4 regions of the Streptomyces sp. YPW6 genome follow, and region 1 is predicted to be linked to each of the others. Evidence: riboswitches for the same ligand, from Rfam matches in the RefSeq annotation. Region 1 holds a riboswitch; each other region holds the start of a gene.

Region 1 (7,757 bases):
ACGTCCACGCGCACTGGCTGCGCACCAAGGCGATCGAGAAGCAGCGCACCTCGGTCACCGAAGGCGTCCCGCTCGGCCAGCCGGGCCTGGCCCTCGCCGCGAAGCTCGGCAGCCGCGCCCGCACGGCCGGCCTCGACGTCCCCCTTCCCACCGGCGACCCGTCCTCCGGCAACGCCATCGGCTACGACCTCCTCGCCCTCGCCGTCGCCGCCGAGGCGAACGGCACCGACCCGGAAGCCGCCCTGCGCGCGGCGGCCCGGGCGTACCGGGACGCGATCCTGGCGGCGGAGGAGGCGTGAACGACAGCCCCGACACCCGCGCCCCCGAGCGCTCCGCCTGCCCCCACAGCGCCACCATCCCCGACAGCGCCCCCGAACTCTTCACCTGGGAGTTCGCCTCCGACCCCTACCCCGCCTACGCCTGGCTCCGCGAGCACCGCCCCGTGCACCGCACCGCGCTGCCCAGCGGGGTCGAGGCCTGGCTCGTGACCCGGTACGGGGATGCCAGGCAGGCGCTCGCCGACGCGCGGCTCTCCAAGAACCCCGCCCACCACGCCGAGTCGCCGCACGCCAAGGGGAAGACGGGGATTCCGGGGGAGCGCAAGGCGGAGCTGATGACGCATCTGCTCAACATCGACCCCCCGGACCACACCCGGCTGCGCCGGCTCGTGTCCAAGGCGTTCACCCCGCGCCGGGTCGCGGAGTTCGCGCCCCGCGTGCAGGAGCTGACGGACCGGCTCATCGACGGGTTCATCGAGGAGGGGAAGGCCGATCTCATCCACGACCTCGCCTTCCCGCTCCCCATCTACGCCATCTGCGACCTGCTCGGCGTTCCCCGCGAGGACCAGGACGACTTCCGGGACTGGGCGGGCATGATGATCCGGCACGGGGGCGGGCCGCGCGGCGGGGTCGCCCGGTCGGTGAAGAAGATGCGCGGCTATCTCGCCGAACTCATCCACCGCAAAAGGGAGAACCCCGGCGACGACCTGATCTCCGGACTGATCCGGGCCAGCGACCACGGCGAGCACCTCACGGAGAACGAGGCGGCCGCGATGGCGTTCATCCTCCTCTTCGCCGGCTTCGAGACGACCGTCAACCTGATCGGCAACGGCACCTACGCGCTCCTGCGCCACCCCGAGCAGCGGGCCCGGCTGGAGGCGTCCCTCGCGGCGTCCCCGGACCTGGAGGAGAGCGACCTGCTGGCGACCGGGCTGGAGGAACTGCTCCGGTTCGACGGGCCGGTAGAGATGGCGACCTGGCGGTACGCCACCGAGCCGCTGACCCTGGGCGGCCAGGAGATCGCCGCCGGGGACCCCGTACTCGTGGTGCTCGCGGCGGCCGACCGCGACCCGGAGCGCTTCACGGATCCGGACACACTGGACCTTGCACGGAGTGACAATCAGCACCTCGGTTACGGGCACGGCATCCACTACTGCCTGGGGGCCCCGCTGGCCCGCCTCGAAGGGCGGACCGCGCTGGCCACGCTCCTGAGACGCCTGCCTGACCTGCGACTTGCTGAAGAACCTGCCGATTTGCGGTGGCGCGGCGGGCTCATCATGCGCGGACTGCGCACGCTTCCGGTCGCGTTCGAGCCGGGAAACCGTTCCGAGGAAAGTGACACGCTGTCAACTCTGTGACTTTTACGTGATCTGCGCTGCATCGACTTGTGACACACGTTCGAGTCCCGCTAGGTTCACGGTTCGACGCGTCGGCCGCATGGTGCTCACGCGTCACTGGTGCACCGACGCAGGCACGTAATCCCGCTGCGCGGAGCTCAGGTCACTCGCTTGTCAGTCGCACGGAAGGCATACCCATGGGCTCCGCGAACGGCAGACACCGCCGCCCTCGCCAGGCACCCGCCATCGTCGTCGCCGCAGGCGTGACGGGATCGGCCATCGCCATCCCGCTGCTCGGGGCGAGCGGCGCCACCGCCGCCGAGGCCACCACCTGGGACCGGGTCGCGGAGTGCGAGAGCGGCGGCATGTGGAGCGCCGACCTCGGCAACGGCTACTACGGCGGGCTCCAGTTCTCGCAGGAGACCTGGTCGGCGTACGGCGGAACGGAGTTCGCACCCCGCGCCGACCTCGCCAGCCGGTCGCAGCAGATCTCCGTCGCCGAGAAGGTCCTGGCGGACCAGGGCCCCAAGGCATGGCCGAGCTGTGCGGTGATCTCGGGGCTCGCGGTGGACGGCAGCCTGCCGGGCGTCGACCCGGGCACCGCGCCGGCCCCCGACCCGACGGCCACCCCGACCGACGACGCGGACGCGTCCGGTGAAGCGGATGAATCCGGCACGTCCGGTGAAGCCGGCGAGTCCGGCAAGGGCGGCAAGGGTGACGGGAGCGGGAAGGCCGAGAAGGGCGGCCCGGCGGGCAAGGGGGACAGTGCCGGCGCGGAGCGGGGCGCCGAAGCCCCCGACCCCGCGGTGACGCCCTCCGCCCCGCCCTCCTCCGAGGCCCCCGACGCCGCCGACCCCTCCGCCGCCCCCGACGCCTCCCTGGGCAAGGGCGGCAAGCATCGCGGCGCCCCCGCGCCCGAGGAGGCCGGTGCCGGGCAGGAGGAGGGGCCGCGCGGATCCGGCCGGCACGCCTCGCGGGGTGACGGTGACGCCCGGGACGGCGGTGCGGCGGTCGCCGGTGCGTACACAGTGCAGCCCGGCGACAACCTCTGGGCGATCGCCGACGCCCAGGAAGTCCCCGGCGGCTGGACCGGTCTGTACGAGACCAACAAGGACCTCCTGGGCTCCGACCCGGACCTGATCCTGCCCGGCCAGAACCTGGATCTGGGGCTGGAGCGGAGCCAGGGGCAGGGGCAGGGGCAGGGGCAGGGGGCCGGTCAGGCCGCGCCGCAGGATGCCGACGCGTCCGCCGAGGCGCCTGCCGCCAACTGAGTCAATTCGGGAAAACACCCCGAAAACAGAGGCAGTTAAGAGACCTATGTCCACTTTGCGTAAGTGAGACATGGGTCTCTTTGCTTCAACTCACGCGCCCCTTCCGGTCCCTTCGCGCACATCGCCCCCGACCTGCGGAAACGCCCCATCGGTTGCCGCGAGTTCGAGTCGATTGCCCCCTATGTCCGTCTTTGAATGTCGGGCTTGCCTGTGTTTACGGTCTAAGCCGCTCGCACCGCGGGCCCCGTCGACCGTCACGCCGAATCCTGCCGTCGGTCGGAGGGAACAGACGCGTAAGCGCCGTAGGCAGGAGCGGGGGACCCAGGTAGGCCGCCGGGTCCGCACGATCCCCTTCCGGGGGGCGTACGGGACCGGCTTGGGGTGGAGCCGTGCGCAAGGACGCACGGCCGGGCAACTCATCAGCCCGAACCCGACAGCTCACCTCGTAGGCGTCGGTGAGGAGATTCGTTCCATGCTGCTGAACAGCAAGGGCAAGCACCGCCGCCCGTCCAAGGCCACCCGTCTCGCGACCCTCGCCGGTGTCGCCGGTGCCGCCGTCGCCGTCCCGCTGATGGGTGCGACCAACGCCTCCGCCGCCTCCGTCGAGACCTGGGACGCCGTCGCCCAGTGCGAGTCCGGTGGCAACTGGTCCATCAACACGGGCAACGGCTACTACGGCGGGCTGCAGTTCTCGCAGTCCAGCTGGGCCGCCGCCGGCGGTACGCAGTACGCCGCGCGCGCCGACCTGGCCTCCAAGGACCAGCAGATCGCCACCGCCGAGAAGCTTCTCGACATGCAGGGTCCGGGCGCCTGGGCCTGCGCCGGCGCCGGCGGCCTCACCAACGACGGTGTGGACCCGGGCGTGAACCCCGGCGGCTCCGGCCAGTCCGCCAGCAAGCCCGAGCAGGCGCAGCCGCAGCGTCAGGCCGAGCAGCCCACGACGCGCAGCGAGCAGCGCGAGGCCCCCAAGGCCGAGAGCAAGAAGACCGTCACCACCCCGACCGGCGACAAGGTCAAGAAGGGCGACGGCGAGTACAAGGTCAAGTCCGGCGACACCCTGAGCAAGATCGCTCAGAAGGAAGGCGTCAAGGGCGGCTGGAGCAAGCTCTTCCAGCTCAACGACGACATCGTCGAGGACGCAGACCTGATCTTCCCGGGTCAGCAGCTCCACCTGAAGTAATCGCCGTCTCTCCTCCTCGGAGGGAGGGTGTCCGGCGGCATCCTCCCTCGCACGGCTTCCCGGCCCGGCGCGCTCTTCCCCCCAGCGCGCCGGGCCGGGTTCTTCGTGAGCGGTGGGCGTCCGGAGGGCCGCGTGCGTTCACCTCTTGTTGTTACCGCCCAGTAGATTTCTAGAGTTCTGCCCCGTTATGCAGGCTCTTGGGTCCTTTTTCGTCCCAGGAGGCGGGCGGGCGGCCGACGGACGCGGCCGGGCCGGATAGGCTCGTGTCGCAAGGCCACAGTGACCCTGCACAACCAGTGTCAGATCCCAGAAGGAGATGCCTCGTGCCGTCCATCGACGTCGTCGTAGCCAGGGAAATCCTCGACTCCCGGGGCAACCCCACGGTCGAGGTCGAGGTCGGCCTCGACGACGGCAGCACGGGCCGTGCTGCCGTTCCGTCCGGCGCCTCCACCGGTGCGTTCGAGGCCATCGAGCTTCGCGACGGTGACCCCAACCGCTACCAGGGCAAGGGCGTCGAGAAGGCCGTCCTCGCCGTCATCGAGCAGATCGGCCCGGAGCTCGTCGGGTACGACGCCACCGAGCAGCGCCTCATCGACCAGGCGATGTTCGACCTGGACGCCACCGAGAACAAGGCCTCGCTCGGCGCGAACGCCATCCTCGGTGTCTCGCTGGCCGTCGCGCACGCCGCCTCCGAGGCGTCCGACCTGCCGCTCTTCCGCTACCTCGGCGGCCCGAACGCGCACCTGCTGCCCGTTCCGATGATGAACATCCTCAACGGCGGCTCGCACGCCGACTCCAACGTGGACATCCAGGAGTTCATGATCGCGCCGATCGGCGCGGAGTCCTTCTCCGAGGCCCTGCGCTGGGGCGCGGAGATCTACCACACGCTGAAGAAGGTCCTCAAGACCAAGGGCCTGTCCACCGGACTCGGCGACGAGGGCGGCTTCGCCCCGAACCTGGAGTCCAACCGCGCCGCCCTGGACCTCATCGTCGAGGCCATCAAGGAGGCCGGCTACGTCCCGGGCCGCGACATCGCGCTCGCGCTCGACGTCGCCGCGTCCGAGTTCTACAAGGACGGCGCCTACGAGTTCGAGGGCAAGTCCCGCTCGGCCGCCGAGATGACCGAGTACTACGAGGAGCTCGTCTCCGCGTACCCGCTGGTCTCCATCGAGGACCCGCTGTACGAGGACGACTGGGCCGGCTGGAAGGTCATCACCGACCGCATCGGCTCCAAGGTGCAGATCGTCGGCGACGACCTCTTCGTCACCAACCCCGAGCGCCTGGCCCGCGGCATCGAGGAGGGCTCCGCCAACGCCCTGCTCGTCAAGGTCAACCAGATCGGTTCGCTGACCGAGACCCTGGACGCCGTCGAGCTGGCCCAGCGCAACGGCTTCAAGTGCATGATGTCGCACCGCTCCGGCGAGACCGAGGACGTCACCATCGCCGACCTCGCCGTCGCCGTGAACTGCGGCCAGATCAAGACCGGCGCCCCGGCCCGCTCGGACCGCGTCGCCAAGTACAACCAGCTGCTGCGCATCGAGGAGATCCTCGACGACGCCGCGGTGTACGCCGGGCGCTCCGCCTTCCCGCGCTTCAAGGGCTGACCCGCAGCGCCAGGCCGGTGGCCTCCGCCCGTCCCCGCACCCGGTCCCGTACCGTGTGCGGGGACGGACGTGCGTAACGGGGAGGCGGGCAGACATGGCCGGCAAGGACCGCGACCGGTTCTCCACCGCGACCAGGCTGCGGCTGCTCGGCGAGCAGACCGCGGCCCGCGTGTACCGGTCGCAGAACCGCCGCCAGGCCCGCCGCTCCCGGCTCACCGGCCGGGCCGCGTTCCTGGCGCTGGTCGTCTGCTCCCTGGTGGTGGCGCTCGCCTACCCGATGCGGCAGTACGTCTCCCAGCGCGACGAGATCGCCGAGCAGGAGCGGCTCTCGCAGGAGGCGCAGCGGCGCACCGAGGAGCTGCGGGACGAGAAGGCGCGGCTCCAGGACGACGCGTACATCATGCGCCTGGCCCGCCAGCACCTCCACTACGTCCTTCCCGGGGAGACCGCCTACACCGTGGCCGACCCCGACGCGGCGAAGGACCGCCGGTCGGAGCCCGGCGCGAGCGACCGTCCCTGGCACTCCAACCTCTGGGACGGCGTGGACAGCGCCGACCGTGACGACCGCGACTGACCGACCCGCGACCCCCCTTCACGAGCTTCGAGCAGAACCAAGGCAGGCATGGAAACGCCCCCTCCGCAGACCGAGTCCACCCAGCCCACCGACGCGGACATCGCCGCGTTCCAGCAGCAGCTCGGCCGCCCGCCGCGCGGCCTGCGCGCCATCGCGCACCGCTGTCCGTGCGGCAACCCGGACGTGGTGGAGACCCAGCCCCGTCTGGAGGACGGCACGCCGTTCCCGACGACGTACTACCTGACCTGCCCCCGGGCGGCCTCGGCGATCGGCACGCTGGAGGCCAACGGGGTCATGAAGGAGATGACGGCCCGTCTGGAGACCGACCCGGAGCTGGCGAAGGCCTACCGGGCCGCGCACGAGGACTACCTCGCCCGTCGCGACGCCATCGAGGTCCTGGAGGGCTTCCCGAGCGCGGGCGGCATGCCGGACCGGGTGAAGTGCCTGCACGTCCTGGTCGGCCACTCGCTGGCGGCGGGCCCCGGGGTGAACCCGCTGGGCGACGAGGCCATCGCGATGCTGCCCGAGTGGTGGAAGAAGGGCCCCTGCGTCACGCCGTGCGCGCCGACGGGCGAGGACGACGGCTGGACGGTGGACGAGGGCGACGAGGGCCACTTCGCCTTCCGCCCGCTCGACGGCCCCGCCGACGGGAAGGGCGCATGACCCGGGTCGCCGCCGTCGACTGCGGCACCAACTCCATCCGGCTGCTCGTCGCCGACGTGGACCCGGCCACCGGCTCCTTCACCGAGTTGGACCGGCGGATGACGATCGTCCGCCTCGGCCAGGGCGTCGACCGGACCGGCCGGCTCGCCCCCGAGGCACTGGAGCGGACCTTCGCGGCCTGCCGGGAGTACGCGGCCGTGATCGAGGAGCTGGGCGCGGGGCGGATCCGCTTCGTCGCCACCTCCGCCTCCCGCGACGCCGAGAACAGCGCGGACTTCGTGGCCGGTGTGCGGGACATCCTGGGCGTCGAGCCCGAGGTGATCACCGGCGACCAGGAGGCCCAGCTCTCCTTCGACGGGGCCACCAGGGAACTGGCCGGCAGCGACCGTCTGACGAAGCCCTACCTCGTCGTCGACATCGGCGGCGGCTCCACCGAGTTCGTCCTCGGCGCGGACGAGGTGGAGGCGGCCCGGTCCGTCGACGTCGGCTGCGTACGGATGACGGAGCGTCACCTCGTCGTGGACGGGTCCGTCGTCGACCCGCCGAGCCACGAGCGGGCCGCCGCGATCCGGGCGGACATCGACGCCGCCCTCGACGTCGCCGAGGAGACCGTGCCGCTCACCCGGGCGGGGACGCTCGTCGGCCTCGCGGGCACCGTCACCACGATCGCCGGGATCGCGCTGGAACTGACGGAGTACGACTCCGCGGCCATCCACCACTCCCGCGTCTCCCGCGGCCAGGTCCGGGCGATCACCGAGCACCTGCTGCGCTCGACGCACGAGGAGCGCGCCGCGATCCCCGTGATGCACCCGGGCCGGGTCGACGTGATCGGCGCCGGGGCGCTCGTCCT
Region 2 (7,757 bases), 3.3 Mb from region 1:
CCCCGTCCGGGCTGCGGGCGTCGCCGGGGTGGTGGTCGCGGTCCCGTCCGGGGTCGTGGTCGTGGTCGTGGTCGAGGCACGGTCCGCGGCTGGTTCCGGGGATGCTGTCCGGGGCGCGGTGGTCCGGGGACGGGGCGCCACCGTGCTGCTCGCGGCGGCCAGGGCCTCGGCGAGGCCGCCGATCTCGACGTGGACGACGGCCACCGGCTTGGCCGATCCCCCGGCCACCGCCCCGGTCAGGGCCTGGGCCAGCACCTCGCCGTCGCCGGTCTCGGCCTCCCCGTTCTCCCCCACCCACGGGATGGCGGTGACGATCACGGCGTCGCAGGTCCCGTCCGCCAGCGCCTCGGCCAGGGCCTCGCGGAAGTCCTGCGGGGAGGCGGCGGTGGTGAGGTCGACCGGCGGGCGCGGGCGCAGCCCCTCGGCGAGGCAGGCGTCGTACGTCAGCAGACCGAGGGACTCCGAGTTGCCGAGGATGGCGACCCGGGGGCCGGCCGGGAGGGGCTGGCCGGCCAGCAGGAGCCCGGCGTCGACCATCTCGGTCACGGTGTCGACCCGGATGACACCGGCCTGGCGCATCAGCGCGGAGACCGTGGTGTCGGGGATGCGGCTGACCGGGACGGCGTGGCCGGGCGGGTTGGTGCCGCTGTGCCGGGCGCCCTTGACCACGACGACGGGCTTGACGGCGGCGGTGCGGCGGGCGAGGCGGGTGAACTTGCGGGGGTTGCCGAGCGATTCGAGGTAGAGCAGGGCGACGTCGGTGTCCGGGTCCTCGAAGGAGTACTGGAGGAAGTCGTTGCCGGAGACGTCGGCCCGGTTGCCCGCCGAGATGAACGAGGACAGGCCCGCGCCGCGCCGGTGGAGGCCGGAGAGCAGGGCGATGCCGATCGCGCCGGACTGCGTGAACAGGCCGATCCGGCCGCGGGCGGGCGACTCGGGGGCGAGGGAGGCGTTCAGCCGGACGGTGTCGGCGGTGTTGATGATGCCGAAGGCGTTCGGGCCGATGATCCGCATGCCGTACGAGCGGGCCTGGCGGACCAGTTCGCGCTGGAGCGCGCGGCCCTCGGCGCCCCGCTCGGCGTAACCGGCGGAGAGGACGACCAGACCCTGGACGCCGTGTTCGCCGCAGTCGGCGACGGCTTCGGGCACCCGGTGGGCGGGGACGGCGATGACGGCGAGGTCGATCTGTTCGTCGATCTCGCCGAGCGAGCGGTGGGCGGGGACCCCGTCGAGCGTGGCCGGGCCCTCGTCGAAGGCGCGGTTCACCGCGTAGGCGCGGCCGGTGTAGCCGGCGGCGAGGAGGTTGCGCAGGACCGTGCGGCCCACTCCACCGGGGGTGCGGCCGGTGCCGATGACCGCGACGGAACCGGGCGCGAGGAGGCGCTGCACCGAGCGGGCCTCGGCGCGCTGTTCGCGGCCGCGCTGGACGGCGAGGGACTTCTCGGTGGGTTCGAGGTCGAGGGTGAGGTGGACGGAGCCGTCCTCGAAGCTGCGCCGCTGGGTGTACCCGGCGTCCCGGAACACCTTGATCATCTTGTTGTTGGCGGGGAGCACCTCGGCGGCGAAGCGCCGGATGCCGCGCTCGCGGGCGACCGCGGCGATGTGTTCCAGCAGCGCCGAGGCGACCCCGCGGCCCTGGTGGGCGTCCTGCACGAGGAAGGCGACCTCGGCCTCGTCGGCGGGGGCGGAGGCGGGGCGGCCCCGGTCGTCGATGCGGTCGTAGCGGACGGTCCCGATGAACTCGCCGCCGGTCGTGACGGCCAGTCCCACCCGGTCGACGTAGTCGTGATGGGTGAAGCGGTGCACGTCCCGGTCCGATAGGCGGGGATACGGGGCGAAGAAGCGGTAGTACTTCGACTCGTCGGACACCTGCTCGTAGAAGCTGACCAGTCGCTCGGCGTCGTCCGTGGTGATCGGCCTGATGCGTGCGGTGCCCCCGTCACGGAGCACCACGTCCGCTTCCCAGTGGTCGGGGTACGCGAGATGCGGACGCTGTTCCGGCGTGGGCTCCATGGCCAAAGCCTACGGCCGGACCGGAGGCCGGGCACAGCACCACGCACCGCATGAGAGACTGGTCTAGACAACCGTTGATATGTGAAGGGCAGAACCATGGCTGAGCGCCGCGTAAACGTCGGTTGGGCCGAGGGCCTGCACGCCCGCCCCGCTTCCATCTTCGTCCGTGCCGCCACGGCCTCCGGCGTCCCCGTGACGATCGCCAAGGCCGACGGCAACCCGGTGAACGCCGCCTCCATGCTGGCCGTGCTCGGCCTGGGCGCGCAGGGTGGCGAGGAGATCGTGCTCGCGTCCGACGCGGACGACGCCGAGGCCGCCCTGGACCGGCTGGCGAAGCTGGTCGCCGAGGGCCTGGAAGAGCTCCCGGAGACCGTCTGACCCCTCCGCCTCCGGTCCGTCCGGATGCGACCCGCGCGAGAGCCGTGACCTCGTGAAGGGGTCACGGCTCTTTCGCTTTCGGGAAAGAGCCGTTTCTCGAAAATGCGGGCAGCACGAAAGCGCACTTCGGAATTACTCTTCTTTGTATACGGCGCTTCTGTTAATGCCGGACACCCGCCGTGTTTACGCCGTGTTGCGAACTCCTCACCGGAGGAACGGGAGCGGTGCGGCGCGCCGCGAGATCCGGGCGGCGGAGCCGGTGCTCGGCGGTGGAGCGTTCCGCGTGCTGGGCGGTGAGCGCCCTCGCGCGTTCGGCGTCGCCGCGCGCCACGGCGTCCACGATCGCACCGCGCTCGGCCCAGGACTCGACCGGCCTGACCGGCTGCTCGACCAGGTACATCCAGGCGATCTTGTGCCGGAGCTGGGTGAGCAGCGCGATGAGCCCGGGACTGCCTGAGGCCTGGGCGAGGGTCTCGTGGAACCAGCCGCCCAGCGAGCGCAGATCCTCCCCCTCACCCCGGCGGGCCCGCTCCTGGCCCAGCCTGACCAGACCGCGGAGCACCTTGAGGTGGGCCTCGGTGCGGCGGTGGGCGGCGCGGGCCGCCCCCAGCGGCTCCAGGAGCATCCGCACCTCCAGGAGGTCGGCGGCCTCCTGCGCGGTGGGCTCGGCGACACAGGCGCCGGCATGTCTGCGGGTGACCACGAAACCCTCGGACTCCAGTGTGCGCAGCGCCTCGCGGACCGGGACCCGGGAGACCCCGTAGCGGCGGGCCAGCAGCTCCTCGGTGAGGCGGCTGCCGCGCTCGTAGACACCGGAGACGATGTCGTCACGGATTGCCGTGCATACCGAATGCGCGGGAATGCGCATATCCGAACCTCCGCCTTGATCCCCGCGAAACGCGGCCGCCCGACGTCTGTTCCGTGACTCTATGACAATCCGCTGGAATTTCCGATGGCAGGCCGGAATCGAGGGATATCTTCACGCGGGAATGCCCGAAGGCCCCGGGCGGGTGCCGGGGCCTTCGGACGGTGGGTGGCGCGGGGTGGGTCAGACGTTCAGACCGTGGGAGCGCAGGTAGGCGACGGGGTCCATGTCGGAGCCGTAGTCGGGGGTGGTGCGGGCCTCGAAGTGCAGGTGCGGGCCGGTGGAGTTGCCCGTGGAGCCGGAGAGGCCGATCTGCTGGCCGGAGGAGACGCTCTGGCCGACGGAGACGCCGATGGAGGAGAGGTGGCCGTACTGGGTGTAGGTGCCGTCCGCCATCCGGAGCACGATGTTGTTGCCGTACGCACCGCCCCAGCCGGCCTCGACGACGGTACCGGCGCCGACGGCGACGACGGAACTGCCGGACGCGGCCTGGAAGTCCACGCCGGAGTGGCTGCCGGAGGACCAGAGGGAGCCGCCCGCGTTGTAGCCGGTGGTGACGTGGGAGCCGGCGACCGGGAGGTGGAAGGCGTTCAGCCGGGCGCGCTCGGCGGCGCGGGCGGCACGGGCCTTCTCCTCGCGGATCTCCTTGGCGCGGGCTTCGGCCTTGCGCTCGGCCTCGGCCTTCGCCTTGGCCTTGGCGGCCTTCTCGCGGGCCTCGGCGGCGGCCTTGGCCTTGGCCTTGGCGGCCGCGTCGGCCTGCCGCTGCTGGGCGTCGGCCTGTGCGTCGATCTGCTCGGCGAGGGCGGCGTCGAGGGACAGAGCCTGGGTGAGGCCGGTGTCGGCGACCTTGGTGGCCTCGGTGTCCGCGGCGAGGGCCGGGGAGGACAGCGAGCCGAGGACTCCGGTGGTGGCCAGGGCCGCGATGCCTGCGGCCCGGACGCTCCGGCGCGTGAGGCGGCTCGGGGCACGGTGCTTCCCGGTGGCACGGGTGAACGCCATGGAGGGGCTGGTTCCTTTCCTTCCTTCTCGCCTACCGGGTTAGCTGACGGGTTCGGAGCAGGAAGGTCTCCTACGGATGCCCGCGCCGGTTGCGCGGTACGGGCCCCCGATTCACCCCAGGGACTGCGTGGGTCCCCGGCTCCCCAGGCTCGCGCCTGACGGGGACTCGGCGATGACTGCCCGGCGCCGCGGCTGCGGCATACGGGTGACGGACAGCCGGGCCGACGCTAGGCGGGGCGACTTCCCATCACCAAACGGACAAGGGGATTTGTCGCACATCCCACAGGGCAGACAGGCAACCAAGCCAACAAAGAGGACCAAAAGGGACCAAGCGCACCAAAGCTCAGGACCCCGACGAAAACTCTTTCGTCGGGGTCCTGTTCACGGCAGGGGTCGCACAGGTTCACGGCAGGCTTCGCGCGGGTTCACCACCGGGGCCGGGCGGGCTCATCGCCGGGCTCGTCCGGGTCGCCCCCGGACGGCCGTGCGGGGCGGGGAGTCAGCCGGTGACGACGGTCACCTCTCCGATCCCGAGGGCCTTCACCGGCTCGGCGATCTGCGCGGCGTCCCCCACGAGGACCGTGACCAGGCGGTCCACCGGGAAGGCGTTGACCACGGCGGCGGTCGCCTCCACGGTGCCCGTCTCGGCGAGCCGGGCGTAGAGGTGGGCCTGGTAGTCGTCGGGGAGGTGCTGCTCGACCTGATCGGCCAGGGTGCTCGCGACGGAGGCGGCGGTCTCGAACTTCAGCGGGGCGACACCCACCAGGTTCTGCACGGCCGTCTCCCGCTCGGCGTCGGTCAGCCCCTCGGCGGCCAGCGTCCGCAGGACCTTCCAGAGGTCCTCCAGGGCCGGTCCGGTGGACTCCGTGTCCACCGAGCCGCTGATCGCGAGCATCGCCGCGCCGCCCGAGTCCGGGCCGGAGGAGCGCAGCACCTGGCTGAAGGCGCGCACACCGTAGGTGTAGCCCTTCTCCTCGCGCAGCACCCGGTCCAGCCGGGAGGTGAGGGTGCCGCCCAGGCAGTACGTGCCGAGCACCTGAGCGGGCCACACGCGCTCGTGCCGGTCGGCGCCGATGCGACCGATCAGCAGCTGTGTCTGGACCGCGCCGGGGCGGTCCACGACGACGACGCGGCCGGTGTCGTCCGCGGTGATCGGCGGCACCGGCCGGGCCTGGGCGGTGTTGCCGGACCAGTCGCCGAGGGTCTCCGCCAGCAGGGCGTCGAGGTCGATGCCGGTCAGGTCGCCGACGATCACGGCGGTGGCGGTGGACGGGCGGATGTGGGCCTCGAAGAAGGCGCGCACGGCGGCCGCGTCGATCCGCCGGACCGTCTCCTCGGTGCCCAGGCGCGGGCGGGACATCCGGGCGGTGGCCGGGAACAGCTCCTTGGAGAGCTGCTTGGCGGCGCGCCGGGAAGGGTTGGCGTGCTCGTGCGGGATCTCGTCGAGGCGGTTGCCCACCAGGCGCTCGATCTCGCTCTCCGCGAAGGCGGGAGCCCGCAGCGCCTCGGCGACCAGGCCGAGCGCCTTGGCCAGCCGGGAGGCCGGGACCTCCAGGGAGACCCGGAGGCCGGGGTGGTCGGCGTGCGCGTCGAGCGTGGCTCCGCAGCGCTCCAGCTCGGCGGCGAACTCCTCGGCGCTGTGCTTGTCGGTGCCCTCGGAGAGTGCCCGCGACATGATCGTGGCCACGCCGTCCAGGCCCTCGGGCTCGGCCTCCAGCGGCGCGTCGAGGAAGATCTCCACGGCGACGACCTGCTGGCCGGGGCGGTGGCAGCGCAGCACGGTCAGCCCGTTGGGCAGAGTGCCCCGCTCGGGCGCCGGGAAGGCCCAGGGGCGGGCCGTGCCGGGGGTGGGCTGCGGGTGGAACTCCATGGCTACTCCAGTCACGGCGGCGTCGCTCACTTGGCCGCCCCCTCGTGCGCGTCGGTGCCTTCTTCGCCCTCGGCGGCCTCGTCGGCCGGCTCGATGGGCTCGTAGACCAGCACGGCCCGGTTGTCGGGACGCAGGGCCGCGGCGGCCGCCGCGCGCACCTCCTCCGCGGTGACGTCCAGGACGCGGCCCACGGCGGTCAGGGCCAGCTGCGGGTCGCCGAACAGGACGGCGTAGCGGCACAGTTCGTCGGCGCGCCCGGCGACGGTGCCGAGCCGGTCGAGCCATTCGCGCTCCAACTGCGCCTGGGCCCGCTCCATTTCCCCGGGCGTGGGACCTTCGGCGGCGAACCGGGCCAGCTCCTCGTCGACGGCGGCCTCGATCGTCTCCACCTCGACGCCGCCGGAGGTCTTGACGTCCAGCCAGCCCAGCGAGGGAGCCCCGGCGAGCCGCAGCAGGCCGAAGCCCGCCGCCACGGCCGTACGGTCGCGCCGGACCAGGCGGTTGTGCAGCCGGGAGGACTCGCCGCCGCCCAGCACGGTCAGCGCCAGGTCCGCGGCGTCGCAGGCGCGGGTGCCGTCGTGCGGGAGCCGGTAGGCGGCCATCAGGGCGCGCGCCGGAACCTCCTCGTGGACCACTTCGCGCAGCTGCTCACCGATGATCTCGGGCAGTGTCCCGTCGCGCGGCGGCTGCTTGCCGTCGTGGGAGGGGATCGAACCGAAGTACCTCTCGATCCAGGCGAGGGTCTGCTCGGGATCGATGTCGCCGACCACGGAGAGCACCGCGTTGTTGGGCGCGTAGTACGTACGGAAGAACGCGCGGGCGTCCTCCAGCGTGGCCGCGTCCAGGTCGGCCATGGAGCCGATCGGGGTGTGGTGGTAGGGGTGGCCCTCGGGGTAGGAGAGGGCGGTCAGCTTCTCGAACGCGGTGCCGTAGGGCACGTTGTCGTAACGCTGGCGGCGCTCGTTCTTGACGACGTCGCGCTGGTTCTCCATGGATTCCTCGTCGAGCGCGGCGAGGAGGGAGCCCATCCGGTCGGCTTCGAGCCACAGGGCGAGCTCCACCTGGTGGGTGGGCATGGTCTCGAAGTAGTTGGTCCGCTCGAAGCTGGTCGTGCCGTTGAGCGAGCCGCCGGCCCCCTGGACGAGCTCGAAGTGGCCGTTCCCCTGGACCTGGCCCGAGCCCTGGAACATCAGGTGCTCGAAGAGGTGAGCCAGGCCGGTGCGTCCCTTGACCTCGTGGCGCGAGCCGACGTCGTACCAGAGGCAGACCGCGGCGACCGGGGTCAGATGGTCCTCGGAGAGCACCACACGCAGGCCGTTGGCCAGGCGGTGCTCGGTCGCTGTCAAGCCGCCGGAACCGGCCTGTGCGGTGGCCGTGTGACCCATGGGCATGTACGTCCCTTCGATCGCGATACTGGACTTCCTGCCAGACCTGCCACTCTAAGCAAGCGCACCGGCACCTGGCGAAGTTCCCGTTCGGTGGAAGTTTCCGTCGATGGTGTCGCACGTGCCGGCGCGGGCGCGCCGACCGCGCGGCTTCGGACGGGGCCTCGGACCGGCTTCGGACCGGGCTTCGGACGGGTCGAGGTCGGCGTTGTCAGTGGGGCGGTCCACAATGGACCGCGTCAGCAGC
Region 3 (7,757 bases), 2.0 Mb from region 1:
GCAATGACCGGCCATCCGGCCACGACCGCCGCCCCACCGCCCTCGCCGCCGCCCGTCGTCCTGCTGCACGGCTTCATCGACAACCGCTCCGCGTTCGTCGTCCTGCGCCGCGCGCTGACCCGGTACGGCCGCCGCCCGGAGTCCCTCAACTACTCGCCGCTGACCCGCGACGTACGCACCGCCGCCGCACTGCTCGGCCGGCATGTGGAGGAGATCTGCGCACGCACCGGGCACGGCCGGGTCGACGTCGTCGGGCACAGCCTCGGTGGCCTGATCGCCCGCTACTACGTACAGCGGCTCGGCGGGGACCGGCGCGTACGCACCCTGGTGACGCTCGGGACCCCGCACGGAGGCACCGCCGTCGCCCCCGGGGCGGGTATTCACCCCATCGTGCGGCAGATGCGCGGCGGTTCCTCGGTGATCGAGGAGCTGCGCGGTCCGGCGCCCGGCTGCCGAACCCGGTTCGTGAGCTTCTGGAGCGAGCTGGACCAGGTCATGGTTCCGGTCGGGACGGCGTGCGTCGACCACCCCGATCTCGACGCGGTGAACGTACGCGTCACGGGCATCGGACACCTCGCACTGCCCGTGCACCCGACGGTCGCCGCCGCCGTCCGTGAGGTTCTTGATGCACCGGAGACCGGTGAGGAGGACACCCGGGCCACCGGGGCGACACCGGCCGCCTAGAAATAGAACAGCACTCGAACGTAGGACCAAGGCTCCGTCTGCCGCCCGCCGAAAGACGGTCGATTGCCCGTTTCCTGCGGACCGAAACCCGCCGAAGATTGTCGTCCTCACATACCGCCGGGTACAGTCGCGGCCACTGCTTCCCCCTGGGACACCCCTGACCGGGCCCCGGAAAAGTCCTGCTGCCGAGGCGAGAGAGACGTTGGTGAACGACCAGCACCCCCACGCCGGGCACGTCGGATACGACGACCGATCGACCGGCAGCTTCGACACCGACCCGCTCTTCGGCTCGATCCCCGGCGGCCACGACACCGGCTACGACGCCGGTCACCCCACCGCCGGATACGGCGACGGCGCCTATGACCAGGGGACGTACGGCGGCGGCTTCACCACCGCGTACGCGACCGGACAGCCGGACCACAGCGGCCAGTACGACGCCTCCGCCTGGAGCACCGGCCCCCAGCAGACGCCGGCCCACGACGGCTACACCGCCCAGGAGCACACCCCGCAGGCCCACGGCACGCAGCAGTGGGACACCTCCGGGGCCTGGCAGCAGGTCAACGACCAGGACCTGACCGGCCAGTGGGCGACCGCCGACACCGGCGCCTTCCCCACCACCGCCTTCCCTTCCGCCCCGTACGGCACGGACGCCGCGTACGGGGCGGAGGCGTACGACACCGGGACCTACGACACCGGGACCTACGACGGCGGTACGTACGACGGCGGTACGTACGGCACCGAGGCACCCGAGAGCGGGGCGCACGACACCGGGACGTACGAGACGTCCGCCTACGGGACCGGTACATACCCGGCGGACACCGCGCACGCCACCGGCGGCCACGGGGCTGACGCCTACGAGACCGGCGCGTACGCCACCACCGCCTTCGCCACCGGCGGCTACGAGACGGGCGCCTACGAGACCGGCGCGTACGGCACGGTCGGGTACGACTCCGGTGCCTACGACGCGACCGCCTGGAACTCCGGCGCCACGCCCGGGGACACCGCGTACGAACCCGAACAGACGTCGTATCCGCTGTACGAACAGCAGCAGGACCACGCGACGGAGCCCGAGGGAGCGGCCGAGGCGGACCGGACGGCCGGTGAACCGGCGGCCGACGTGTCCGCCACCGCCCGGTTCGACGTCCTCGCCCACGACGTCGCACCGGACACCGCACCGGACGTCACCCCGGCTGCGGCGGAGCAGGACGCCGACGACGACTTCCCCGCCCCGCACTCCGTGAACCGCACCGCGGCCCGTCCCCCCGCCCCGCGCAGCCGGGCCCGCCGCCGCACCCCCGCCAAACGCTCCGCCCTGCTCACCGTCGCGGTGCCCTCCGCCTGCGTGATGAGCGTCGCGGGCATTGCGGCCGCCTCGGTCGGGATGCCCGGCGGCGAGGAGAAGCCGGAGGAGACGACCACCTCGCTGGCGGTCGCCGACCCCAGCACGGTCAAGCCGGTCGCCGCGAACAACCGGCTGGACAGCCAGCTGGCGCAGCTCTCCGAGGGCAGCGACGACTTCCGCGAGCGCGCGAGCCGCACCCAGGAGCGCATCGACCTGCGGGAGCGGCAGGCGGCGGAGAAGAAGAAGCGCGAGGAGGAGGCCGCACGTCGCGAGGCGCTGCGCCCCAAGTTCTTCCTGCCGGTCAAGCAGCACGGGCTCTCCGCCTACTACGGCCAGGCGGGCGTCAACTGGATGTCCGTGCACTCGGGCATCGACTTCCCCGTCTCGTACGGCACTCCGGTGATGGCCGCGACCGACGGCACCGTACGCACCCAGCTGAACAGCGCCTACGGGGTCATGGCGATCGTCACCGCCGCCGACGGCACCGAGACCTGGTACTGCCACCTCAGCAGCACCAAGATCCGCTCGGGCCCGGTGAAGGCCGGCGACGTCATCGCGTACTCCGGGAACTCCGGGAACTCCACCGGCCCGCACCTGCACTTCGAGGTCCGGCCCGGCGGCGGCGCGGCGATCGACCCGCTGGTGTGGCTGCGCAGCAAGGGCCTCAACCCGGCCTGACGGCACGCACGGGAGCGGGGGAGGGCTTCGACGGCCCTCCCCCGCTCCCGTGCCTTCCGGCCTACAGCTTCTCGACCGGCGCGTACCGCAGGAGCAGCTTCTTCGGGCGGTCGTCGCCGAAGTCGACCGTCGCCTTGGCCTGGTCGCCGTGGCCCTCGACGGCCGTCACCGTGCCCAGGCCGAACTGGTCGTGCGTCACCCGGTCCCCGACGGCCAGGGCGACCGTCGGCTTGTCCGAGGAGCGCCGGGTCGCGAAGCCCGAGGGGCCGGAGCGGGAGCGGGAGGAGGACAGCGAGGACGTGATGCCGGAGGTGGGACCGGCGGGGGCGGCCATCGGGCCCTTGCGCTTCCACTCCAGGTGCGCCTCCGGGATCTCCTCCAGGAACCGCGACGGCGGGTTGTACGAGGGCTGGCCCCAGGCGCTGCGCATCGCGGCCCGGGTCAGATAGAGCCGCTCGCGGGCGCGGGTGATGCCGACGTAGGCGAGGCGGCGCTCCTCCTCCAGCTCCTTGGTCTGGCCGAGGGCCCGCATGTGCGGGAAGACGCCGTCCTCCAGGCCGGTGAGGAAGACGACGGGGAACTCCAGGCCCTTCGCGGTGTGCAGGGTCATCAGCGTGATGACGCCGGAGCCGTCCTCGTCCTCGTCGGGGATCTGGTCGGAGTCCGCGACGAGCGCGACCTTCTCCAGGAACTCCGCGAGCGTGCCCGCGCCCTCCTCCTCGCCGCGCTCCTGCTCGAATTCGAGAGCGACGGCGGCGAGTTCCTGGAGGTTCTCGATGCGGGTCTCGTCCTGCGGGTCGGTGGAGGCCTGGAGCTCGGCGAGATAGCCCGTGCGCTCCAGGACGGCTTCCAGCACGACGGCCGGTCCGGCGCCGGACTCGACGATCGTGCGCAGCTCCTCCATCAGCGTGTTGAACCGCTTGACGGCGTTGGAGGAACGGGCCGCCATGCCGTACGCCTCGTCGACGCGGCGCAGCGCCTGCGGGAAGGAGATCTTCTCGCGCAGCGACAGGGCGTCGATCATGGCTTCGGCGCGGTCCCCGATGCCGCGCTTGGGGACGTTGAGGATGCGGCGGAGCGGGACGCTGTCCTCGGGGTTGGCGAGGACCCTCAGATAGGCCAGGACGTCCCGGACCTCCTTGCGCTCGTAGAAGCGCACGCCGCCGACGACCTTGTAGGGCAGGCCGACGCGGATGAAGACCTCTTCGAAGACACGGGACTGGGCGTTGGTCCGGTAGAAGACGGCGACGTCGCCCGCCTTGGCGTCGCCCGCGTCGGTGAGCCGGTCGATCTCGTCGGCGACGAACTGCGCCTCGTCGTGCTCGGTGTCGGCGACATAGCCGGTGATGCGGGCGCCGGTGCCGGCGTTGGTCCACAGGTTCTTCGGGCGGCGGCTCTCGTTGCGCTCGATGACGGCGTTGGCGGCGGAGAGGATCGTCTGCGTGGAGCGGTAGTTCTGCTCCAGCAGGATCGTGGTCGCGCTCGGGTAGTCCTCCTCGAACTGGAGGATGTTGCGGATGGTCGCGCCCCGGAAGGCGTAGATCGACTGGTCCGCGTCACCGACCACGCACAGCTCGGCGGGGGCGTCGTCCTCGCCGGCCGGGCCGACCAGCTCACGGACCAGCGTGTACTGGGCGTGGTTGGTGTCCTGGTACTCGTCGACGAGGACGTGGCGGAAGCGGCGGCGGTAGTGCTCGGCGACGTCCGGGAAGGCCTGGAGGAGGTGGACCGTCGTCATGATGATGTCGTCGAAGTCCAGGGCGTTGGCCTCGCGGAGGCGGGCCTGGTAGAGCGCGTACGCCTGGGCGAGGGTCTTCTCGAAACCATCCGCGGCCTGCCCGGCGAAGGTCTCCTCGTCGATGAGCTCGTTCTTGAGGTTGGAGACCTTGGCGGTGAAGGACTTGGGCGGATAGCGCTTGGGGTCCAGGTCCAGATCGCGGCAGACCAGGGCCATCAGGCGCTTGGAGTCGGCGGCGTCGTAGATCGAGAAGGACGAGGTGAAGCCGAGCTTCTTCGACTCGCGGCGCAGGATGCGGACGCACGCGCTGTGGAAGGTCATGACCCACATGGCGCCCGCGCGCGGACCCACGAGCTGCTCGACGCGCTCCTTCATCTCGCCCGCGGCCTTGTTGGTGAAGGTGATCGCGAGGATCTGCCCGGGGTGCGTGCCGCGCTCGGCCAGCAGGTGGGCGATGCGGTGGGTGAGCACCCGGGTCTTGCCGGAACCGGCCCCGGCGACGATGAGCAGCGGGGATCCGGCGTGCACGACGGCGGCGCGCTGCTCGGTGTTCAGTCCTTCGAGCAGCCCGGCGGAATCGATTGCCGGGCGCGGGTGGCCGTCCCGGTAGTACCCGTCGCGGGGCGGCGGGGGCGCGTCGTAGACACCCTCGAAGAGTCCCTCCGGCACCGCTTCGGGCGCGTGGTCCTCGGGGGGCGGCGGGGGGCCGTCCTCCGCGGGCTGGAGGCCGGTCAGGAAACTGTCGTCAAAGAGGCTGCTCATCGCCTCCCGAGTCTAGGCGGCCGGACCGACAACCTTCCGCCGAAGCCGGGAAGCGGTCGGCAGCGGCCGCCGGGACCCGGGGAACCGCCCGCCCGTCACCCGTACGCACGGAGAGCGGACGTCCACGGTCCGTGAAGGACGGCCCGGTCGGAGGGGGTGCCGGACCTCCGATCCGGACAGGTCACGAAAATGTATCGGGCATATCGCTCATCGTCCTTCCCAGCGGTGGGGCGCTTTGGCTAGCGTGCTCGGTCAGGTGATCCGTACCTCCCTGAGGCGAACCGCGCCTGACGGACACCTCTGCCGAATCCGCGCCGCCTCCCCGGCGGTCCGGAACCGGGGACCCACACGCAGCACCGGGGTGAATCGGCCCGCACTCCCGTATGCGGACCGTAGGACAGCCTTCCGTTCCGTCCGAACCCGACAGCTAACCCGGTAGGCGGTCCACGGAAGGAGATGCCGGTCTTGGCATCGCATCGCAAGCCGCGCACGAAGGTGCGCACCACCACCCCCGCCGTCGGACTGACGACGGCCGCGCTGGCCTCGGTGACGCTGCTCTCCACGCAGAGCGCCACGGCGGCGCCCGCGGAGCCGAAGCCCGCCATCGAGGACGTGCAGAAGAAGGTCGACGCCCTGTACCGGCAGGCGGGCACGGCCACCCAGGAGTACAACCGGGCCAAGGCCGCCTCCTCGTCGCAGCAGAAGAAGGTCGACGGGCTGCTCGCGGACGTGGCGAAGCGGACCGAGAAGATCAACGAGGCGCGCCGGGCGCTGGGCTCCTACGCGGCGGCCCAGTACCGCAGCGGCGGCATCGCTCCCACGGCGACGTTCTTCCTCGCGGACGACCCGCAGGGGTACTTCGACCAGAGCCGGCTGATGGACCGGGCGACGCAGCGGCAGCAGATGGCCCTGAGTGACTTCCGTACGCAGCAGGCCTCGGCGGCGAAGAAGCGCGCGGAGGCCGTGAAGAGTCTGGAGACCCTCACCGAGACGCAGGCCACGCTCGCCTCCAGCAAGAAGGACGTCCAGGCCAAGCTGACCGAGGCGCGCGAGCTGCTGTCCCGGCTGACCGCCGAGGAGAAGGCGCGGCTGGCGGAGCTGGAGCGGCGGAAGGAGGCCGAGGCGAAGGAGAAGGCGGCGAAGCTGGCCGCCCGCCAGGCCGCCGAGGCGAAGCAGAAGGCCGAGGCCGAGGAGCAGGCCCGCGAGGAGGCGGCGCGGGATTCCGGCGGCGGTCCGGGATCCGGATCGGGCACCGGTACGGGCACGGACACGGGGTCCGGGTCCGGTACGGACAGCGGTTACGCCGCCAAGGCGGAGAAGGTGCTGGCCTTCGCCCGCGCCCAGATCGGCAAGCCGTACGTGTGGGGGGCCTCGGGTCCCGCCAGCTACGACTGCTCGGGGCTGACGCAGGCGGCCTGGCGGGAGGCGGGCGTGACCCTGCCCCGGACCACCTGGGACCAGGTCGAGGTCGGCACGCGGGTCGCCACGTCCGACCTCCGGCCCGGGGACCTGGTGTTCTTCTACGACGACATCAGCCACGTCGGCATCTACAAGGGCGACGGGATGATGATCCACGCCCCGAAGCCCGGTGCGAACGTGCGCGAGGAGTCGATCTACTACATGCCGATCTACGGGAGCGTCCGCCCGGCGTGACCCGGTGTCCGGACCTGAGGCCGCCCCCCGGACGACCGGGACCGGCCTCAGGTCCAGACCGTGGCGATGAAGATGTTGGCGGTCGTCAGGGCGCCGACCGCGATGAACGGGCCCTTGCCCGTCTTCTCCTCGTCGCGCTTGACGTAGACCAGGGCGAGGATCACGACCAGCAGCGCCAGCTTGATACCGACCTTGACGTTGTTCACGGTCTGGTCGTCGGCCTGGTTGAGGCCGACCAGGACCATGCCGGTGACCAGCATGGTCAGCGCGCCGTGCAGCATCGCGGGGGTGAAGCGCGCGGCCCCGGACCCCATGGCCTTCATCTGCGTCAGGAAGCCGCCCAGCAGGGAGGCGATGCCGATGATGTGCAGGGCGACGAAGACATTGATGAGTACGTCCATGGCTCGGCAGCCTAGCCATGGCCAAAGTTTTACCCTTCAGTGAGGTAAGCCTTCCTCGCCCGCCCCCGGCCTCTCTCCCCCCTGATGGCTCGGCCTCCTTGACGGCTTCGGCCTCTTTGCTGCATTCGGCTTCCTTGCCGCCTACGGCTTCCTTGCCGCCTTCGACTTCCTTGATCGATTCGATCATCCGTGACCGGCGAAACGTCACATCAGGGCAATACCTGTCATGGCGACTCTTTTCCCCTCGCCAGGATTAGCGTCCATCCCGGACCCGCCGCCGTTTCCCGGCGGACAGCCGAGAGGAAGGATGCCGCCCCCGTGGCAGCGCACCGCAGGTCAGCTCATCGAAAACCCAAGCAGCGCCCGCTCTTCGGCCCTGCTGCCCGCACCGCCGCCACCCTGGCGCTCGCCGGGGCCGCCACCGCCGGATCGGTCACCGGTGCGGGGGCGGCCCCCGCCGAACCGGCCCCCACCGCGGACCAGGTGAAGGCGAAGGTCG
Region 4 (7,757 bases), 4.5 Mb from region 1:
GGACACGGGACCGTCGCCGGGGCGGCCGACGCTGGCCGGGTGCCCGACGAACTGTCCCTCGTCCTCGCCCAGGCCCTCGTCAGCGCCGTCGAGTCGAGCGACGGGTACGCGGGCGGCGTCTACCTGCGCAGCCGGACGCCGGGACTGCTCCGGCTCGCGGTGCTCGCCGGACTGCCGGGCCCGCTGTTCCGGCCCTGGTGGCGGATGCATGTGAACCGCCCGTTCCCGGTGTCCGAGGCCTACCGCTCGGGGCGGCCCGTGCTGCTCTCCGACGCGGAGGAGGCCATGCGCCGCTTCCCGCAGCTGATGGCCGGGCTGCCGTTCCCCTTCGGTTCCCTGTGGGTGCCGATCACCGGGCCCCGGGGAAGCATGGGTGTGCTGGCGGTCCTGCGGGCCTCCACACCGGGGGAGCCCGTCGCCCGCGCCGACGGGGAACGTCTCCACCGCCTGGGCCGCCGGCTCGGCGCCGCGCTCACCGATCTGGAGCGACGGGGCGTCGACTGCGTCTGGGAGAGCGAGCCGGTCCCCGTGCAACTGCCCGCCGCCACCACGCCCCCGGTGCGGGTGGGCCGTTTCGACTGGGATCTGCATTCCGGGCAGGTCGCCGCCGACGACGAGCTCTGCGCGATTCTCGGCTTCGAGCCCGCCGCCTTCCCGGGCACCGTCGACGCGCTCGCCGAACGGCTGGTCCCCGAGGACGTGTACGGGCTGTGGGCGCTGGCCCGGCAGACGGTGGAGTCCGCCGAACCGGTCGTCCGCCGGATGCGGCTGCGCGGCCCGGACGGCCGGTCCCATCTGCTGGAGCTGTCCGGCCGCTGGACGCACCCGGACGGCGACGTCTCCGCCAGCCATCTGACCGGCTTCCTGGTCGACCTGGGTGCCGGGCCCGTCGTCCCGGAGGCCGCCGACCGGCTGCCCCGGGGAATCCTCTCCCTGGACCGGCTGGGCCGGATCACGTACGCCAACGGCCTCGCCGAGGAACTGCTGGGCCACCCCCGCACCGAGCTCGTGGGCCAACCGGTGTGGCAGGCCCTGCCGTGGTTCGGGCACGGGGCCTACGAGGACCACTACCGGGCGGCCCTGATCGCGGACGAGCCCGTCCACTTCCTCGCCCGGCGCCCGCCCGCACTCTGGCTGTCGGTGTCGCTGTACCCCGGCCACGACGGGCTGAGCGTCGTCCTCCAGGCGACCGATCAGCCCGCCTACGCCCCCGGCTCCGTCACCGCGCCGGGGCTGGGCATCGGCTCGACCGCCGACCGTTCCTCCGCGCTGTACCGACCGGTGGCCCTCGCCATCGCCCTGACCGAGGCGGTGACGGCACGTCAGGTCTCCTCGGTGGTCACGGACGAGCTGCTGCCCGCGTTCGGCGGCCGTCAGCTCGCGATCTACCTGCTGAACGAGCGCCATCTCCATCTCGCCTGGGAGACGGGGTTCCCCAAGGGCTTCCTCGACCGCTTCGACGGGGTCGGGCTCGACGTGAGCATTCCCGGGGTGGAGACCCTCACCACGGGCCGCCCGATCTTCTTCGAGTCCATGCAGCACCTGGCCGAGGCCTATCCGGGCATCCCGATCGACGCGGACGTCGGGGCGCGGGCGTTCCTCCCGCTGATCGCCTCGGGACGGCCCGTCGGTTCCTGCATCCTCGGCTTCGACCGGCCGCGCGGCTTCAGCCCGGAGGAGCGTACGGTCCTGACGGCCCTGGCCGGGCTGATCGCGCAGGCCCTGCAGCGCGCCCAGCGCTACGACAGCGAGTCGGCCCTCGCCCGCGGTCTCCAGGACGCCCTGCTGCCCCACCGGTTGCCCGAGGCGGACGGGGTGGACACGCTGGGGCGCTATCTCTCCGGCACCCAGGGCATGGACGTGGGCGGTGACTGGTACGACGTCATCGAGACCGGCCACGAACTCGCGCTGGTCATCGGGGACGTGCAGGGACACGGCGTCGCCGCGGCCGCGACCATGGGCCAACTGCGCAGTGCGGTGCGGGCCTTCGCGCTGAGCAAGCACGATCCCCAGGAGGTGGTGAGCGGCACGAACCGGCTGCTCATCGATCTGGACCCGGGGCAGTTCGCCAGTTGCTGCTACATCGCCCTCGACCCGGCGACCGGCGTGGCCCGTGCCGTACGGGCGGGGCATCCGCAGCCCGTGCTGCGGCGGCCCGACGGCCGGACGGAGGTGCTGGACCTGCCCGGCGGCATCGTGCTCGGGATCGACGGGGACGCGGTCTACCCGGTCACGGAGATACGGCTCGAACCGGGGGCGATGCTGGCCCTGTTCACGGACGGGCTGATCGAGCGCCCGGGGACGGACATCGACGAGGGCATCGAGCGGTTGCGCGCCACCGTCGAACGCATCGGCGCCGTCCCGCTGGCCGACACGGCCGACCAGGTCATCGGAGAGGCCAGGGCGGCCACCGACCGCCCCGACGACATCGCGCTCCTGCTCGCCGCCCGCTGGGCCGACGCCCCTCGCAGCCGACGGGCCCGGACGGCGCGGGAGCCGGGGCCCGATCTGTGGCGCACGTTCAGGAGACCGGACCCGGGGCGTACGACGGGCGCCCCGGATCCGGCCTCCTAGACGGTGGCCGGAAAGCGTCCTGCCGATCAGGCGCCGGAGGCGTCCAGCATGCCCTCGCGCTCGACGACCTTGATCCGCTCACGGCCCTGGGCCTCTCCCAGCGCCTGCTCGTGGGCGTCCAGCTTGTGCCAGCCCTCCCAGGTCGTGTAGCGGACGCCCCGGTCGTCCAGGAACGCCTCGACCGCCTCCGGCGCGGGCGTGGCCGGCTCGGGCAGTCGGCCGGCGGCGCGGTCCTCCAGGACGCAGGCGACCGTCTCGTTGGCGTCGCCCTTGGTGTGCCCGATCAGGCCGATCGGGCCGCGCTTGATCCAGCCGGTGACGTAGACCGAGGTCATGTGCTCGTCCCCGGCGATGACACGGCCCGCCTCGTGCGGGACGGTGCCGGAGGTGACGTCGAAGGGGAGCTTGGGCAGCTCCTCGGAGTAGTAGCCGACGGCACGGTAGACGCTCTGCATGTCCCAGTCGGTGAACCGGCCGGTGCCCCGGACGTTGCCGGTGCCGTCCAGCTCGGTGCGCTCGGTGCGCAGCGCGGTGACCTTGCCGTCCTCGCCGAGGATCTCGACCGGGGACTCGAAGAAGTGCAGGAACAGCTTGTGCGGGCGGTCGCCGACGTCGCGGATCGCCCAGTTCTCGAGGGTCTGCGCGACCATGTTGGCCTGCTTGTTCTCGCGGCGGGTCGCGATGGAGCCCTCGTCGTAGTCGATGTCCTCGGGGTTGACGATGACCTCGATGTTGGGGGAGTGGTCCAGCTCTCGCAGTTCCATCGGGCTGAACTTGGCCTGTGCCGGGCCACGCCGGCCGAACACGTGCACCTCCAGAGCCTTGTTCTGCCGGAGGCCCTGGTAGACGTTGTCCGGGATCTCGGTGGGCAGCAGTTCGTCGGCCGTCTTGGCCAGGACCCGGGCCACGTCCAGGGCCACGTTTCCGACGCCGAGCACGGCGACCTTCTCCGCGGTGAGCGGCCAGGTGCGCGGGACCTCGGGGTGCCCGTCGTACCAGGAGACGAACTCGGCCGCGCCGTAGGAGCCGTCCAGCTCGATGCCGGGGATGTCCAGCGCGCGGTCGGCCTCGGCGCCCGTCGAGAAGATCACCGCGTCGTAGAACGACCGCAGGTCGTCCAGGCCGATGTCGTGCGGGTAGCTGACGTTCCCGAAGAGCCGGATCTGGGGCTTGTCCAGCACCTGGTGCAGAGCCTTGACGATGCCCTTGATCCGAGGGTGGTCGGGTGCCACGCCGTAGCGGATGAGGCCGAAGGGCGCGGGCATGCGCTCGAAGAGGTCGATGGAGACCCCCGGGTCCTGGCAGACCTCGGATTTGAGCAGCGCGTCCGCAGCGTAGATACCGGCGGGGCCGGCTCCGACAATGGCGACGCGGACGGGGCGTGTCATGGCGTGGTGATCCTTCGGGGCGGGCGAACGCGGGCAGGTACAGCGTACGTCGGAGGTAAGGCTTGGCTTACTAGTCTCCACCCCACACCGTAAGCGATCGCCGCGCGAGCCCTTCGGTCACCCCCGGCCAGGGTGCCCGATTAACCCGATTCATTATCCCGCTATGACCGTTTTGACCTCTATACGTCTCCTGGTCCATAAAGGGCTTATCGGGGATTCTGAGACTTTTGCTCAGTCTCGATTTCGCCATCGGCGCGAGGGAGTGGTGAGCGTCACGTCCGCGGGGGCGGACGCCGAAGTGGACGCATCGGTTCCCTTCTGTGCGAAGAAAGTTGACGCCGCGACGGCGCGGCCCGATGCGGGAATTCCGCTATTCGATCATGCGGGGAAAAGGGAATCCGGAATGCGGGGCTTGTTCCGTCCGGTGTTTCTCGCCTACGGTCACCGTCAATCCGGATGGAACGCCGAATCCTGCCGCCGTCCGGGAATCCGAAACCCACTCACGTACGGCAGGAGCGGGGGACCCAGGTAAGTCGCCGATCCGTAACCGGAACGGCTTGGGGTGAAGTCGCACATCGATGCGGCCAGACATCTCCCGTCTGAACCCGACAGCTCACCTCGCAGGCGCCGGAGAGGAAATCCCCCATGCCCGCACAGGGTAAGCACCGCCGTTCCCCGTCCACCTCGCTCGGCCGCACCCTCGCCGCCGTGACCGCCGGAGGGGCCGTTCTCGCCCTTCCGGTGATCGGCGCCACCAGCGCGTTCGCTGCTCCCGCCGCTGCCGCCGCGCCGCAGGCCGTGGCTCCCGCCGCGGTGGCCGCACCGGTGAATTCCGTTGCGAAGGCCGCCCCCGCCAAGCATTCCGTGGTGGCGGGTGAGACCCTTTCCAAGATCGCCCGCGAGTATTCCGTCAGTGGCGGCTGGAAGAAGCTGTACGAAGGCAACCGGAAGATCGTCGGATCGAATCCCGACCTCATTCACCCGGGCATCAAGCTGGTCATCGCCGCCTCGTCGGACGACAAGGCGGCCAAGGCTTCCCCGTCCGCCGAGCGCGGTACTTCGACGGACCGCGCCGACCGTTCCGAGCGCATCAACGCCGCCCCCGTCGCGCAGGCCGCCGAGCAGAAGGCCGTCACGTACACGAACGACCTCGACGGCTGGATCCGGGAGTCGCTGGCGGTCATGGCCGAGCACGGCATCCCCGGCACCTACGAGGGCATCCACCGCAACATCATGCGCGAGTCCTCCGGCAACCCGGCCGCCATCAACAACTGGGACTCCAACGCGGCCAAGGGCACTCCGTCCAAGGGTCTGCTCCAGGTCATCGACCCGACCTTCCAGGCCTACCACGTGCCCGGCACCTCGACCGACAGCTACGACCCGGTCGCCAACATCACCGCCGCGTGCAACTACGCCGCGGACCGCTACGGCTCGATCGACAACGTCTTCGGCGCCTACTGATCGCGCGACCGAGCAGCACATGGAGCCCCGGACCGCACGGTCCGGGGCTCCTGTGTCGTACGGGGGGTGTCGCCGGGAAGTTACCCCCAAGTTTCCCGTGACTTACCACGCGAACGGCAGTAGAACCTGTTCCACTCTGTCGAGAGTGAGGAGGGTCACATGAGCGACGCTACCATGCAGGAAAGTGAGACCAAGGGGGTCTCGCGGCGAAGATTCATCACGGGAACAGGTTCTCTTCTGGGGGCCGCGGCCATCGTCGGGCACGCTCCTCGGGCATGGGCCGGAGTCCGTGCGGCGGCGGCGCCGATCGGATCCGGGGCCCACGTGCCGGCCCTCGTCATCGGCACCGGATACGGCGGCTCCGTGGCAGCCCTCCGCCTAGCCGAGGCAGGCGTGGACGTCCATATGGTCGAGATGGGCATGGCCTGGGACACCCCCGGCGCGGACGGGAAGATCTTCGCCAACACCACCAGGCCGGACGACCGTTCCTTCTGGCTGCGGACCCGGACCAAGCAGCCGCTGAGCAACTTCCTCGGCTTCCCCCTCGACAAGAACGTCAACTGCCGCACCGGCATCCTCGACGCCGAGGAGTTCGGCGGCATCACGGTCTACCAGGGCCGGGGCGTCGGCGGCGGATCCCTGGTCAACGGCGGCATGGCCGTCACACCGCGCCGGGAGAACTTCGGCGCGATCCTCCCGACGGTGAACGCCGCGGAGATGTACGCCACCTACTACCCGCGAGCCAACAGCGGGCTCGGTGTCGGCACCATCGACCCCGCCTGGTTCGACAGCGCCGACTGCTACCAGTACGCCAGGGTCGGCCGGAAACACGCCCAGCGCTCCGGCTTCCCGTTCCTCTTCGTCCCCGCCGTCTACGACTGGGACTACATGAAGCAGGAGGCGGCCGGGACCGTCCCCAGGTCAGCCCTGGACGGGGAGATCCTCTACGGCAACAACCACGGCAAGAAGTCGCTCCAGAAGACCTACATCGAACGGATCAGAGCCACCGGCCGGGTCACCATCTCCCCGCTGCACAAGGTCACCACGGTCACCCCGGCCCCGGGCGGCGGCTACACCGTGCTCATCGACCAGCTGAACACCGGCGGACAGACCACCGTCACCAAGACCGTCACCGCGGACAAGGTGTTCTTCGCCGCGGGCAGCGTCGGCACCAGCAAACTGCTCGTCGGCCTCAAGGCCACCGGAGCGCTGCCCCTCCTCAACGACGAGATCGGCCGGGGCTGGGGCGACAACGGCAACGTCATGTGCGGCCGCGCCAACCACCTCTGGGACCCCACCGGGAAGGTCCAGTCGTCCATCCCCACCGGCGGCATCGACAACTGGGACGCCGGGGGAGCGTTCGCCGAGATCGCTCCGCTGCCCACCGGCATCGAGACCTGGGCGTCGTTCTACCTCTCCATCACCAAGAACCCCCACCGCGCCCGCTTCACCTGGAACGCGGCGGCGGCGAAGGCGGAACTGGACTGGCAGACGGCGTGGAAGCAGCCGTCCATCGACGCCGCGAAGACCATCTTCGACAAGATCAACCGCAAGGAGGGGACGATCTACCGCACGGACCTCTTCGGCACCTACAAGATCTGGGGCGACCACCTCACCTACCACCCGCTGGGCGGCGCGGTCCTGGACAAGGCCACCGACAACCACGGCCGGCTGCACGGCTACTCCGGTCTGTACGTCATCGACGGGGCGCTGATCCCCGGCAACACCAGCGTCAATCCGTTCGTCACCATCACCGCGCTCGCCGAGCGCAACATCGAACGGATCATCGCGACCGATCTGTAGGCGAGCCGTCGCCGTCGGGAGCCCGCGAAGAGCCCGGGGCCGGGAGTGCCAACCCGGCGGCCCCGGACTCCGTCAGTGACCGGGCAGAACGCACACCGCGTCGATGCCCAGCACATGGTTGAGCCGCCCGAACGCCAGCCACGAGCCGATGCTCATCGTCAGCTCCACGATCTCCCTCTGGCTGTAGTGCGCGGTCATCCGCTGCCAGAAGGCGTCGTCCAGGCCGTGATGGTCGAGCGTGTACCGCTCGGCGTACTCCGCCGCGAGCCGGGTCCGCTCGTCGAAGGCCCCGGTCGTACGCCACTCGGTCACCGCGGCCGCGAACTCCTCCTCGACCTTCGTCCCGTCCCGCTCGGTCCGCCAGTCCAGACAGAACAGGCACCCGTTGATCTGCGCCACCCGCAGCCGGGCCGCCTCGAACTCGCGCAGCCCCAGAGTCGTGTGCTCGTAGACGGACATCGAGAACGCGGCGGCGGCCGCGCCGATGCCGGGGACCATCTCCCCCCACACGTAACCGATGGGCTCCTGGCC

Evidence for each region. A riboswitch is a leader RNA that binds a small molecule or an ion and turns the genes downstream of it on or off. The one in region 1 is predicted to bind cyclic di-AMP.
Region 2: another riboswitch for cyclic di-AMP. It lies ahead of KME66_RS06410 (M23 family metallopeptidase); the one in region 1 lies ahead of KME66_RS21190 (transglycosylase family protein).
Region 3: another riboswitch for cyclic di-AMP. It lies ahead of KME66_RS11930 (C40 family peptidase); the one in region 1 lies ahead of KME66_RS21190 (transglycosylase family protein).
Region 4: another riboswitch for cyclic di-AMP. It lies ahead of KME66_RS01390 (transglycosylase SLT domain-containing protein); the one in region 1 lies ahead of KME66_RS21190 (transglycosylase family protein).

The regions. Positions count from the first base shown of each region.
Region 1 covers NZ_CP076457.1:4,766,352-4,774,108, forward strand. Annotated here, with positions in the region: gene KME66_RS21175 (nucleoside triphosphate pyrophosphohydrolase) at 1-299, shown strand, start outside; gene KME66_RS21180 (cytochrome P450) at 356-1,636, shown strand; gene KME66_RS21185 (transglycosylase family protein) at 1,813-2,886, shown strand; cyclic di-AMP (ydaO/yuaA leader) riboswitch at 3,175-3,353, shown strand; gene KME66_RS21190 (transglycosylase family protein) at 3,359-4,066, shown strand; gene eno (phosphopyruvate hydratase) at 4,390-5,670, shown strand; gene KME66_RS21200 (septum formation initiator family protein) at 5,765-6,244, shown strand; gene KME66_RS21205 (DUF501 domain-containing protein) at 6,293-6,907, shown strand; gene KME66_RS21210 (Ppx/GppA phosphatase family protein) at 6,904-7,757, shown strand, end outside.
Region 2 covers NZ_CP076457.1:1,462,458-1,470,214, forward strand. Annotated here, with positions in the region: gene KME66_RS06395 (bifunctional GNAT family N-acetyltransferase/acetate--CoA ligase family protein) at 1-2,013, opposite strand, end outside; gene KME66_RS06400 (HPr family phosphocarrier protein) at 2,110-2,391, shown strand; gene KME66_RS06405 (GntR family transcriptional regulator) at 2,552-3,259, opposite strand; gene KME66_RS06410 (M23 family metallopeptidase) at 3,440-4,255, opposite strand; cyclic di-AMP (ydaO/yuaA leader) riboswitch at 4,270-4,437, opposite strand; gene KME66_RS06415 (pitrilysin family protein) at 4,755-6,125, opposite strand; gene KME66_RS06420 (pitrilysin family protein) at 6,152-7,516, opposite strand.
Region 3 covers NZ_CP076457.1:2,761,411-2,769,167, forward strand. Annotated here, with positions in the region: gene KME66_RS11915 (alpha/beta fold hydrolase) at 1-684, shown strand, start outside; gene KME66_RS11920 (M23 family metallopeptidase) at 890-2,704, shown strand; gene pcrA (DNA helicase PcrA) at 2,766-5,204, opposite strand; cyclic di-AMP (ydaO/yuaA leader) riboswitch at 5,507-5,662, shown strand; gene KME66_RS11930 (C40 family peptidase) at 5,661-6,857, shown strand; gene KME66_RS11935 (hypothetical protein) at 6,905-7,258, opposite strand; gene KME66_RS11940 (C40 family peptidase) at 7,577-7,757, shown strand, end outside.
Region 4 covers NZ_CP076457.1:315,570-323,326, reverse strand. Annotated here, with positions in the region: gene KME66_RS01400 (SpoIIE family protein phosphatase) at 40-2,574, shown strand; gene KME66_RS01395 (FAD-dependent oxidoreductase) at 2,601-3,962, opposite strand; cyclic di-AMP (ydaO/yuaA leader) riboswitch at 4,415-4,602, shown strand; gene KME66_RS01390 (transglycosylase SLT domain-containing protein) at 4,608-5,423, shown strand; gene KME66_RS01385 (GMC oxidoreductase) at 5,583-7,226, shown strand; gene KME66_RS01380 (carboxymuconolactone decarboxylase family protein) at 7,299-7,757, opposite strand, start outside.